4 regions of the Anoxybacillus sp. ST70 genome follow, and region 1 is predicted to be linked to each of the others. Evidence: predicted binding sites of a transcription regulator. Region 1 holds the regulator's gene; each other region holds the start of a gene.
What was found. The regulator Rex, encoded in region 1, represses fermentation and respiration genes when NADH is low (regulators of the CRP and FNR family bind a similar motif). The targets are predictions, from matches to a motif close to TTGTGAAATATTTCACAA.

Region 1 (3,216 bases):
TCGCTTTGTTGTCGATGCACGGGCAATATTTCGTTGAATAAAATCTTTCAATTTTGAAATTTCTTCTTGTTGTTTTTCGTACAGTTTCAATTGTTGTTCAAATTGTTCCGCCCGTTGCTGTAAATAACTTGTATAGTTTCCAGCGTATTTTTTTATTTTTGTGCGTGATAATTCATACACTTGTGTCACGATTTGGTCAAGAAAATAGCGATCGTGTGAGACGATAAGAATGGCCCCATCATAATTTTTTAAATATTGTTCAAGCCATTGCAATGTTTCCATATCTAAATGGTTTGTTGGTTCGTCTAAAATCAACAAATCTGGTTTAGCTAGAAGCAGTTTGCCGAGCGCTAGCCGCGTTCGCTGTCCACCGCTTAACGTGGATACTTTTGTTGTGTAGTCATACTGAGAAAAGCGGAGGCCATGAAGCACAGAACGAATATCGGCTTCATATTGATAGCCACCTTTTTCTTTAAATTCCGTTTGTAAACGGTCGTAATGCTCAAGTAAGCGCTCATAGTCGGCACCGTGCAAGCTCATTTGTTGTTCTAGGTCACGCAATTGTTTTTCCATTTGTTGAAGCGGGGCAAACACATCGAGCATTTCTTCCCAAATGGAGCGATGGGCGTGCAAACCAGTATATTGATCTAAGTAGCCAATTGTTACGTGTTTCGGTTTAATCACTTCCCCTGTGTCATATGACAATTGGCCGGCAATGATTTTTAATAATGTCGATTTTCCTGCACCATTTCTTCCAACTAACGCGATACGGTCTTTTTCTTGTATTTCAAGCTTAATGTCTGATAAAACTTGTTCCGCCCCATATGATTTGGATAGTTGATTTACTTGTAAAATGATCATCATTTTTCACCTCAATCTTCTTTTGATAGTGTAACGTACTTTCTTGATGTTCGGCAACACTAGTGTGCGAATAACAAATTTGACAAAAATAATAATAAAGGGTACAAAGGAAAGACAGAATGAAAAAAATAGTGTATAGTTTAAAAGTGGGGAGAACTTTTCAGACGTATAGGAGAGAAAAATGAAAGCGCTAACTATTTGTGAAAGGAAATGTGGGGGATTGACTCGTGAATAATGAACAACCAAAAATTCCGCAGGCGACCGCAAAGCGACTACCGTTGTATTATCGTTTTTTGAAAAACTTGCATGCATCAGGAAAGCAGCGTGTATCTTCAGCGGAGTTAAGTGAAGCCGTAAAAGTCGATTCAGCAACGATTCGCCGTGATTTTTCATACTTTGGTGCGCTTGGAAAAAAAGGATACGGTTATAATGTAAATTATTTGCTGTCGTTTTTCAGAAAAACGTTGGATCAAGATGAAACGACAGAAGTAGCGTTGTTCGGTGTCGGTAATTTAGGTACGGCATTTTTAAATTACAATTTTAGCAAAAACAATAATACGAAAATTGTGATGGCATTCGATGTAGATCCAGATAAAGTAGGAACGGAAGTAGGAGGAGTGCCTGTTTATCATTTAGATGAATTGGAAGAAAAACTAGGTGGGATTACGGTAGCCATTTTAACCGTTCCAGCCCAAGTTGCCCAACCGATTACCGATCGGCTTGTCCAAAAAGGCATTAAAGGGATTTTAAACTTCACGCCTGCTCGTCTGCATGTACCTGAACACATTCGTGTTCATCATATTGATTTAGCGGTCGAATTGCAGTCACTTGTTTACTTTTTAAAACATTACGGAAATGAGTAAACCTCCCATTTACGAGCGGGAGGTTTTTTTCAATAAAGAACGAATAGCGGTGCCAAAATCTAATGTAGCAATAAGAATAAATAGCATCGTTGTGACGTCCCAAATGCCATCGTCAGCACTATCAACAGCAAAATAAGTGAATAAAATGCCCATCAAAAAGTAAAACAACGGCTCAGACTTCATGAAAACAGCCTCCAAATCACGAATTGCATTTGTTCTGCTTCTTTCATTATCTTTTCAATTTCTTCAGCAAATAACGTTTGAATAGCAACGACAAATGTATTCATCAGTACATGTGCTGCAATAGGGACGAGAATACGCTTTGTTTTCACATATAAGAAAGCAAATACAAATCCCATCGTTGCATAAAGAAGCAAATGTTCAAACTCTAAATGAACGACAGCAAATAAAAGGGAACTGACAGTTGCTGATAAGAAAAAGTTATATTTTTGATACAGCGTTCCAAAAATAATTTTTCGAAAAATGATTTCTTCTAAAATCGGTCCGACGATCGAAGTGACGAGCATAAGCGCTGGTGTTAGTTTCACCATCTCAACAATGCGTCTCGTATTTTCGGACCCCATCTCGACGCCAAATACGTGCATCTCAATATTTGCTGCGATGCCTTGAGCGAAAAGGGCAAGAAAGAACCCGCCAATTCCCCAAAAAATTGACGTTCCGATAGATGCTTGATGGCGATCGTACGAGTATTTCATATCTTCTCTCATGAAATAAAGAACGAAAAGAAAAGCGATCGAGAAGCTAATGACAGCCCAATAACCTGAGGCAATGGATAGAGCGACTTCTTTATTTGATGCGTCAACAAATCCGCTATGTGCAAGCAAAGGAACGCCAATTAAACTAGATAACTGCATGGCGATGTATGTAATAATGACATACCAATATTGCTTTTTCACGTGTTCAACCCCTTTTGACAAAATGAGTACTTTTTCATTTTACCATATTTTTTGTATGAATTTCGAAAGGAAAGACATAATGAAAAAGGGAAAGATTTAGTGAAAAATTTTTAACTTCCTACTTGCAAAATTGAAAAAAGTTCATTAATATAATAAGTGTGTTAGCACTCAATGATGATGAGTGCTAATAACGGAACGAAAATCTAATTAAGGAGGTCGTTTGCCGTGTTGAAGCCACTAGGTGATCGTATTGTCATTGAATTAATTCAAACTGAAGAAAAAACAGCGAGCGGAATTGTTTTACCAGACACAGCGAAAGAAAAACCACAAGAAGGAAAAGTTGTTGCAGTTGGTTCAGGTCGCGTTCTTGACAATGGTGAGCGCGTAGCTCCAGAAGTAAGCGTTGGTGACCGCATCATCTTCTCAAAATATGCGGGTACAGAAGTAAAATATGATGGAAAAGAATACTTAATCTTACGTGAAAGCGACATTTTAGCTGTGATTGGTTAATCGTTCGCCTGATAACATATAAAGCATACAAAAATACTTAACAAAAATTATCATCAAGGGGGTAA
Region 2 (3,216 bases), on a different contig from region 1:
GCATTCCTTTAGAACAAGCATATAGCGGCGGGATTAGCCATTTGCGCAATCCGAATATGTTTAAAATGTTTATTTACATTCAGTTTTGTAAACGTGCTGGAGTCGGTTTAAAAACAATAGAGACGATTTGCTCACAACAACTCGCTGTCGAGCAATATGATTTTCAAAAACGAACGGTCGTTACATTGCCTATTGTGTCCTTCTCAGAAAGACATGAACATATAGAGGAGATCGAGGCAGTAAGTGATTGGACGGACGATGTGCCATTGTCGGACTCCGTAAATAAAGAAGAAAACTCCTATAATATCGAGCAAAACTCCGTTAATAACGAGATTAAGTCCGTAAATAACGAACCAGACTCCTTAAATAGTGAAGTTTACTCCTTAAATAAAGGGCTTAACTTCATAAATAACGAGGACAACTCCATAAATAAAGAAGAAAACTCCGTAAATATCCCATCCGACTCCGTAAATAAAGTGGATGAGGAAGAAGAAATAAATGTCGATCAGGAGTTATGGAACATTGCTGAAATTGCACGTAAGAAAAAAAGGCTTGCACCGACCAAAATGGAAGAAATCATTTTGCAACTATGCGCTCATCGACCGTTAATGTTAAAACAATTAGCGTATTTACTAGATCGGACGCCAGACGGTTTACGAAACAACTATTTAGGAAAGTTATTAGCAGAAGGAAAAATGCGCTTAAAGTATCCAGAACAACCAAATCACCCAAAACAAGCATATATGACGAATAAATAATATTCATGATTTGTTCAATATTTCACAAACTATAATCGACAAAAGAATGTTACAATGATGGTAACAAAAGAAAAGTTGAGGTGACAGAAGATGCTTGTATGCGAATGGAGAAACTTTTCAACAGATGCGGAAACATATACACTAGAGATATTTGAAGAAATGATTGGCGATGAATTTGAAGCGATGATGTTTGAAGATGATCAAGAAATTCCTTCTTATATATGGACAGTAAACTATGTTGTCATTGTGAAACGAAATACGCGCATGTACAACGATATTTCGTTTACGAAAATCCCACGCAATCCAGTGTGTGAGTAACCGTCTTTTTTAACAAAAGACGGTTCTCTTCTAAAAATAATTGCTCAACATTTCACAAAGTTGACACACACGAAAGTGATTCCTTTCGTTATAATGTAAATGTGAAAACAATCACATTTTATTTTTTTTAATTATCTTGTGAAAAGTTTCACAAGAACAATATAGGAGGGTCTTATATGGCTATTGATGAAAAAGTATTAGACCAAAAGAAAGAAGTTACAAAAATGATTGATACGCTTGTGGCTAATGCGCAAAAGGCGTTAAAAGCGTTTCGCGATTACGATCAAGAAACGATCGATCATATCGTCAAACAAATGGCGTTAGCTGGGCTTGATAAACATATGTATTTAGCAAAATTAGCGATTGAAGAAACAAAACGTGGCGTGTATGAAGATAAAATTATTAAAAACATTTTTGCGACAGAATACATTTACCATAACATTAAATACGATAAAACGGTTGGCGTCATCCGCGAAAATGAACAAGAAGGCATCATTGAAATTGCCGAGCCTGTTGGGGTGATCGCTGGGGTTACACCGGTAACAAACCCAACATCAACAACGATGTTTAAGGCGCTTATTTCAATCAAAACGCGCAACCCAATCATTTTTGCGTTCCACCCATCTGCGCAAAAATGTAGCAGTGAAGCAGCACGTATTTTACGCGATGCAGCCATTGCAGCTGGCGCGCCAGAACATTGTATTCAATGGATCGAAACGCCTTCTGTTGAAGCGACTCAACAATTAATGCATCATCCTGGCGTTTCGCTTATTCTTGCGACAGGTGGAGCAGGCATGGTTAAAGCGGCATATAGCTCAGGAAAGCCAGCATTAGGGGTTGGACCTGGTAACGTGCCTTGCTATATTGAGAAAACTGCAAATATAAAACGTGCCGTGAACGATCTCATTCTATCAAAAACGTTTGACAACGGTATGATTTGTGCGTCTGAACAAGCGGTTATTATTGATAAAGAAATTTATGATGCCGTGAAAAATGAGATGATCGCAAACAAATGTTACTTCTTAAATGAAGAAGAAAAGAAAAAAGTTGAAAAGCTTGTCATTAATGAGAATACGTGCGCAGTCAATCCGAATATCGTCGGTAAACCAGCATATGAAATTGCGAAAATGGCAGGCGTTGATGTACCTGTTGATACGAAAATTCTTGTAGCAGAACTAAAAAGCGTTGGTCCGCAAGAGCCGCTTTCTCGTGAAAAATTAAGCCCGGTATTGGCGTGCTATAAGGTGAATAGTACAGAAGAAGGTTTAAAACGAGCAGAAGAAATGCTTGAATTCGGTGGACTTGGCCACTCGGCTGTCATTCATTCAGAAAATCAAGAAGTCATTCTTGAATTCGGTAAGCGAATGAAAGCAGGACGGATCATTTCGAATGCCCCATCTTCACAAGGAGCGATCGGTGATATTTACAACGCATACATTCCGTCATTGACGCTCGGTTGCGGCACATTCGGTGGCAACTCTGTTTCGACAAACGTTGGGGCGACACATTTAATTAACATTAAAAAATTAGCGAGAAGGAATGTAAACATGCAATGGTTTAAAGTTCCGCCAAAAATTTATTTTGAAAAACATGCGACACAATATTTAGCGAAAATGCCAAACATCTCACGTGCCTTTATCGTTACAGACCCAGGCATGGTGAAGCTCGGCTATGTTGATAAAGTGTTGTACTATTTACGCAAACGCCCAGATTATGTGCATTGCGAAATTTTCTCAGAAGTTGAGCCAGATCCATCGATTGAAACCGTCATGAAAGGTGCCGATATGATGCATGCGTTCCAACCAGACGTCATCATTGCTCTTGGCGGTGGTTCGGCGATGGATGCGGCGAAAGCGATGTGGTTGTTCTATGAACATCCGAATACAGACTTCAATGGGTTAAAACAGAAGTTTTTAGATATTCGTAAGCGTGTATTTAAATATCCAAAACTCGGTCAAAAAGCGCAATTTGTCGCGATTCCAACAACGTCTGGTACAGGTTCAGAAGTGACATCGTTTGCGGTCATTACAGATAAGAAAAATAACGTCAAATATCCGCTTGCTGATTATGAGTTAACACCAGATGTCGCCATCGTTGACCCGCAATTTGTTATGACGATGCCAAAACATATTACAGCGGA
Region 3 (3,216 bases), on a different contig from region 1:
TTGTGCCCCATAAACAGTATGATGGCGGTGTATTTATTACGATGAATGAACATGATGAATTGATCGTTGACATCCATGATGAATACGGCTACCCGATCGATCGAGCGATGGAACGAGCCATTGAACAACAAATGAAACATGAACATGCTTGTTACGTGTCCGTGAAAAAAATCGGTGAAGCGATGAAACAAAAGGAAAAATACGAATTGTACGTTCGTGCCTTACGACAATGGGTTCCTTTTTCGTCATCGGAACAATGGAAAGTCGTTGTTTGTAGTTCCCCTTTACTGCGGGAAATCATTGAACATACACTTCAGTCGTTTGCCATTCAAGTCGTTTGGACAGAACATCGAGATGACGAACATATTGGCAAGCAAATTAAACGAGAGCACGCTCATTTTGGGATCGCATTTGATCGTTCAGGCGAACGTTTTCGAATTTTTGACGGACAAGGAACGGCATTGACGAACGAAGAAGTCATTTCATTACACGTATTAGTATCGCTTTTGTTTCATGAAACGAAAAAAGTAGCTGTTCCTTCTTGGGCTCCATCGATGTTGCATACGTTAGCAGAACGTTTACACGGCGATATCGTGTATGTGAAAGATGCGAGACGAGATTTTTTGTTTGCTCATCACCATGAACCATTTCATTTTTATTTTGATGGATTGTATGCGTGTGTGCAGCTGTTTCATTTGTTAGCTATTGAACGTTGTTCTCTCCGCACGGTTATTTCGTCTATTCCGACGCTTCATTTATCATGTCGCGATGTTTATTGCCCATGGAATGAACGTGCAGCAGTGATGCGTAAATTGTTAGAAGAATCGTATGACAAACATGTTGATTTCACAGATGGTGTAAAAGTGCACCATGAAGATGGGTCATGGACGCTTATTTTGCCAAAGGTAGATGAACCGACGTTAACGATTTATTCACAAGCAACAAACGCTCAAAAAGCAAAAGAATATACAAAATACTATATAAAGAAAATTCGGCAATATCAAAACGTATAAAATTCATATGGAAATTGTTTAAGAAAAATGATATGATGGAAAGGTGTGATTACAATACTTTTGTTTGGAGGGAAAGAACGATGCGTGTAAATATTACGTTAGCATGCACAGAATGCGGCGAACGCAACTATATTTCAACAAAAAATAAGCGCAATAACCCAGAGCGCCTTGAATTGAAAAAATATTGCCCACGAGACAAAAAAGCAACAGTTCATCGTGAAACGAAGTAAGCAGTAGGATTTTTTTCCTGCTGCTTATTTTTTTATAAAATAGGGGGAAGGATAATGAATAAGAAACAATTACGACAACAAATGAAACAACGTCTCTTACATATGACAAAAGAAGAGCGAAAGAAAAAAGAGAACGTCATTTACGATATATTATTTCAGCAACATGGTTGGCAAAAGGCACAGATGATCGGTATCACGATTTCACGACAAATTGAAGTAGATACGATTTGTATTATTGAACGAGCGTGGCAAGAAGGAAAAAAGGTTGCGATTCCGAAATGCGATGTCGCAACAAAACAAATGACGTTTCGAGAAATTGATTGTTTTCAACAAATAGAACGCACTTTTTTTGATTTATATGAACCGATTGTAGAAGAAACGAGAGAAGTACAAAAACATGAAATGGAACTACTATTCGTTCCAGGTCTTGCTTTCGTTCGGCAAGGGTATCGTCTTGGCTACGGTGGAGGATATTACGATCGTTATTTAGTCGATTTTCCGAACGACACCCTTTCTATTGCATACGATTGTCAAATTGTTTCTACGTTGCCGATTGAACAACATGATATTCCTGTTCAAAAGATGATTACGAATGAAGGAATAATCGTTTGTGAAAGCGAAACATAAAACAGCATAAGCGCTTTCATATTGTACAGGAGAAAAAATTAACAAAATGTTAATAATTCATGCATCATAAACTTTGTGAAACAGTGTACAATGTAATTGTGAAACAGATAAACAATGCACATATTGTAAAATGATATATAATGAAAGGTGGAAGGAATATGTCAAATAAAGTAAATCGTGTTGTTTTAGTTGGGACCGGTTTTGTCGGTTCAAGTTATGCGTTTGCCCTTTTAAACCAAGGGGTGACAGAAGAGCTTGTTCTTATTGATATTAATAAAGAGAAATCTGAAGGGGATGCGATGGACTTAAACCACGGTATGCCGTTCGCTCCATCGCCAACAAAAATTTGGTTTGGCAATTATGAAGACTGCAAAGATGCTGATCTTGTTGTGTTAACAGCAGGGGCAAATCAAAAACCGGGAGAAACACGATTAGATTTAGTGGAGAAAAACACGAAAATTTTCAAAAACATTATTGATCAAGTCATGGCGAGCGGATTTAATGGCATTTTTCTCGTTGCAACCAATCCAGTTGACATTTTAACATATGCAACATGGAAGTTTTCTGGCTTACCGAAAGAGCGCGTCATCGGTTCAGGAACGATTTTAGATACAGCTCGTTTCCGTTATTTGCTAGGGGAATATTTCGATGTTGATACACGTAACGTACATGCTTATATTATTGGGGAACATGGGGATACAGAATTGCCTGTTTGGAGCCATGCATTTATCGGCTGCCGCCCAATTGCTGATATGATGAAAGAAAAACCACAATATAAACAAGAAGATTTAGATAACATTTTTGTGAACGTACGCGATGCTGCGTATCAAATTATTGAACGAAAAGGTGCGACGTACTACGGCATTGCTATGGGACTTGTTCGCCTAACAAAGGCGATTTTACAAAACGAAAATAGCGTCCTTACTGTTTCGGCTTACTTAGAAGGACAATATGGTCAAAACGATATGTACATTGGCGTACCAGCGATCGTAAATCGTAACGGGATTCGTGAAGTCGTCGAATTGCAATTGAACGAAGAAGAAAAAGAAAAATTTGCTCACTCTGCCAATGTGTTAAAAGATGTAATGAAACGCGTTGGGTTGCAATAGGTTGTCTCATGATGAGGCAACCTTTTTATAATTTTGATGGGAAAAGGGAACGGTAAACGTGAGGAGGGTGATCATATTGAATGGAAAAACATTGATTGTCACTTTAGTCGCTGGGCTTGTTCTTTATCGGTTTCGCTATCGAGTATTGAATGAAATATTGAAGCGAGAAGCGGTTCAAAAGCGGGTCATCCAATGGGGAATGTCCATTCCATTTATTCGCCAACGTCTTGTACCAAC
Region 4 (3,216 bases), on a different contig from region 1:
CGGACGGGCGTTAGAAGATAGCGAAGTGCTTGCGATTAAAAACGAAGATATTGAAAAAGAGTTGCTTGCCAATTCGGAGTTTGCTGTTGAGTTTTTGAAAATGATGACCGATCATTTCCGTAAGCAACATACGAAATTTCGCGATCTCGTTCTATATGGAAAAAAGGGCGCATTATATTCTACACTTATTCGGATGGCAAACAGCTATGGCGTTCAGACAAAAGACGGCATTTTATTAGACGTTCCTGTTACCCATCAAGATTTAGCTAATTTTAGCTCTACATCGCGTGAAAGTGTGAATCGCGAATTAAATACATTAAAAAGCAAAGGCATCATCTCCTTCAAAGGGAGAAAAATTATTATTCATAGCTTAGACTATTTAAAAAAACAAATTAACTGTGAAGGGTGTCCATCGTCATATTGCAACATCGAATAGTCAATAAACGTTCATTTTTTAAGCTAGGAGTGTGACGTGCATCACACGAAAAGTTGCTTTCCTCCTATACAATAAATGTGTGAGCACATAAAGAAAAGAGGGATGATGATGGAGTTTTCACCTTGCAGTCTCGTTGGACATGAATCTGTGTCATTATGTCCACCATTGCAACGATTAAAAGAAGAACACGGTCCATTAAATGAAGAAAAGTATGCTCTTTTTGTTGCAGCGAAAAGCATTTACGATGGGGAAGAGCAAGATGTTGTTCAAGCGTTCATTCGTTTGCGCGAGAAAGTACAACAATTTTTGCAACATTTAGAACCTCACTCTCGTCGAGAAGAAGATGTATTATTTCCGATGATGGAACGCTATATCGGAAAACAGTTCGGTCCGATTGCAGTTATGGAATACGAACATCAAGAAGCAAAACAAAATATTGCAACATTTTTACAAAAGACAGAGACCATTCGTTCAGAAGAAGCGAAACAATTAGCTTCATATGTCATGAACGCATATATGATTTTAACTGATCACTTTGCCAAGGAAGAGCAAGTACTTTTCCCGATGGCCGAAAAGTTATTATCTGCTGAGGAAAAAGAAGAATTAGCAAAAAGAATAGATGAGATTAAAGGCTAATCCGTTAAGGGTTAGTCTTTTTTTATATAATATTTCGACATATTTGTGACAATTAAAAAACATGTGAGGTACCTCACATTTATTTGTTGCATCCCGTTTTATAGTGAAGATAGAAGGGTTTCATCATGAAGAGGAGTGAGAGATGTGAAAAAGAAATCACCATTGTTCAAGCGTTTGAACTACGTGAAGCCGATTGAACGTCATGCGGATGCACATAGTGAAGTCACATATCAAGATCGTGATTGGGAGCAAATATATCGCAGAAGATGGCAACATGACAAAGTTGTACGTTCAACACATGGTGTCAACTGTACAGGCTCATGTAGTTGGAATATTTATGTGAAGGACGGCATCGTTACATGGGAAGGACAAAAGCTTGACTACCCAACAACCGGACCTGATATGCCAGACTTTGAGCCTAGAGGTTGTCCAAGGGGAGCGAGTTTTTCGTGGTACATTTATAGTCCGCTTCGTGTCAAATACCCATATGTTCGTGGGGTGTTGTTAAATATGTGGCGCGAAGCGTTGCAACAACATAAAAATCCGCTTGATGCTTGGAAAAGCATCGTCGAGAACCGAGACAAAGCGAAACGTTATAAGCAAGCGCGTGGAAAAGGTGGATTTGTGCGCGCAGAGTGGGATGAAGTATTAAAGCTTGTTGCGACGTCTTTACTTTATACAGTAATTAAGTACGGTCCAGACCGAAATGTCGGATTTTCTCCTATTCCGGCCATGTCGATGGTAAGCCATGCAGCAGGTGCTCGCTTTATGTCGCTTATGGGAGGTCCTATCTTAAGTTTTTATGATTGGTATGCAGATTTACCTCCAGCTTCGCCGCAAATTTGGGGAGATCAAACGGACGTGCCAGAAAGTAGCGACTGGTACAATGCCGGTTACATTATGACATGGGGATCAAACGTGCCGATGACGCGTACGCCAGACGCTCACTTTTTAGCGGAAGTGCGATATAAAGGAACGAAAGTCGTTTCGATTAGTCCAGATTTTGCTGAATCGACGAAGCTAGCAGATGAATGGTTAAGCGTGAAACAAGGGACAGATGGCGCTTTAGCGATGGCGATGGGACACGTCATTTTAAAAGAGTTTTATGTTGATCAACAAATAGAATATTTTATGAATTACGCAAAACAATACACCGATTTTCCGTTTTTAATTACGCTCAAAAAGAAAGAAAACGGCGAATTGATTGCGGATCGTTTCTTGCATGCATCTGATATCGGACGAAATACGACAAACGGGGAATGGAAGCCAGCGCTTTGGAATGATCGAACAAACGATTTTGCCATTCCGAACGGAACGATTGGATCACGTTGGGAAAATAAAGGGAAATGGAATTTAAAAATGGTAGACGAAGAAACAGAAGAAGCGATCGAGCCACGTTTGACGATGTTAGGAATAGAAGACGAAATCGCAACGGTACAAATTCCATACTTTTCACATGATGGAAACAAAATTTTAAAACGCGCGATACCTGTAAAACGTGTGCATATTGGGCACGAGGAATTGTACGTTTCGACTGTATACGATTTAGTTCTTGCGAACTATGGAGTGGACCGTGGTATTGGCGGGGAAGTGGCGAAAACGTACGATGATCTCGTACCGTTTACACCAGCATGGCAAGAAAGCATAACAGGCGTAAAACGTGACCTTGTTATTCAAATTGCGCGTGAGTTTGCGCAAAATGCGGTAGATACAAAAGGGCGTTCAATGATTATCGTCGGTGCAGGAATTAACCATTGGTTTAACTCCGATACAATTTATCGAGCCGTTTTAAATCTCGTTTTATTCGTTGGCGCACAAGGAGTAAACGGTGGAGGCTGGGCGCATTATGTTGGTCAAGAAAAATTGCGTCCGGTAGAAGGGTGGCAAACGATTGCGATGGCGCGTGACTGGCAAGCACCACCGAAATTGCAAAACGGAACATCATTTTACTATTTTGCGACAGACCAATGGCGTTATGAGGACACACCAGTTGGACAGCTCGTATCTCCGCTTGCCAAAGAAGCACGTTATCAACATTATGCTGATTACAATGTTCTTGCGGCTCGTTTAGGTTGGTTGCCTTCTTATCCAACTTTCGAAAAAAACGGAATCGATCTTTACAACGAAGCGGTCGCATCAGGGGC

Region 2: adhE (bifunctional acetaldehyde-CoA/alcohol dehydrogenase) is a predicted target of Rex. The motif match lies at 1,213-1,230, and genes of this name have one in related genera.
Region 3: K1I43_RS05250 (L-lactate dehydrogenase) is a predicted target of Rex. The motif match lies at 1,944-1,961, and genes of this name have one in related genera.
Region 4: K1I43_RS05855 (nitrate reductase subunit alpha) is a predicted target of Rex. The motif match lies at 1,134-1,151, and genes of this name have one in related genera.

The regions. Positions count from the first base shown of each region.
Region 1 is NZ_JAHZOF010000020.1:5,969-9,184, reverse strand. It holds gene K1I43_RS15015 (ABC-F family ATP-binding cassette domain-containing protein) at 1-861, opposite strand, end outside; gene K1I43_RS15010 (redox-sensing transcriptional repressor Rex) at 1,089-1,724, shown strand; gene K1I43_RS15005 (YdiK family protein) at 1,734-1,907, opposite strand; gene K1I43_RS15000 (CPBP family intramembrane glutamic endopeptidase) at 1,904-2,641, opposite strand; gene groES (co-chaperone GroES) at 2,867-3,151, shown strand.
Region 2 is NZ_JAHZOF010000007.1:49,910-53,125, forward strand. It holds gene K1I43_RS10380 (ATP-binding protein) at 1-758, shown strand, start outside; gene K1I43_RS10385 (hypothetical protein) at 849-1,076, shown strand; gene adhE (bifunctional acetaldehyde-CoA/alcohol dehydrogenase) at 1,253-3,216, shown strand, end outside.
Region 3 is NZ_JAHZOF010000002.1:410,331-413,546, forward strand. It holds gene K1I43_RS05235 (sugar phosphate nucleotidyltransferase) at 1-1,013, shown strand, start outside; gene rpmG (50S ribosomal protein L33) at 1,094-1,243, shown strand; gene K1I43_RS05245 (5-formyltetrahydrofolate cyclo-ligase) at 1,298-1,870, shown strand; gene K1I43_RS05250 (L-lactate dehydrogenase) at 2,029-2,979, shown strand; gene K1I43_RS05255 (hypothetical protein) at 3,056-3,216, shown strand, end outside.
Region 4 is NZ_JAHZOF010000003.1:32,721-35,936, forward strand. It holds gene K1I43_RS05845 (Crp/Fnr family transcriptional regulator) at 1-436, shown strand, start outside; gene K1I43_RS05850 (hemerythrin domain-containing protein) at 545-1,072, shown strand; gene K1I43_RS05855 (nitrate reductase subunit alpha) at 1,217-3,216, shown strand, end outside.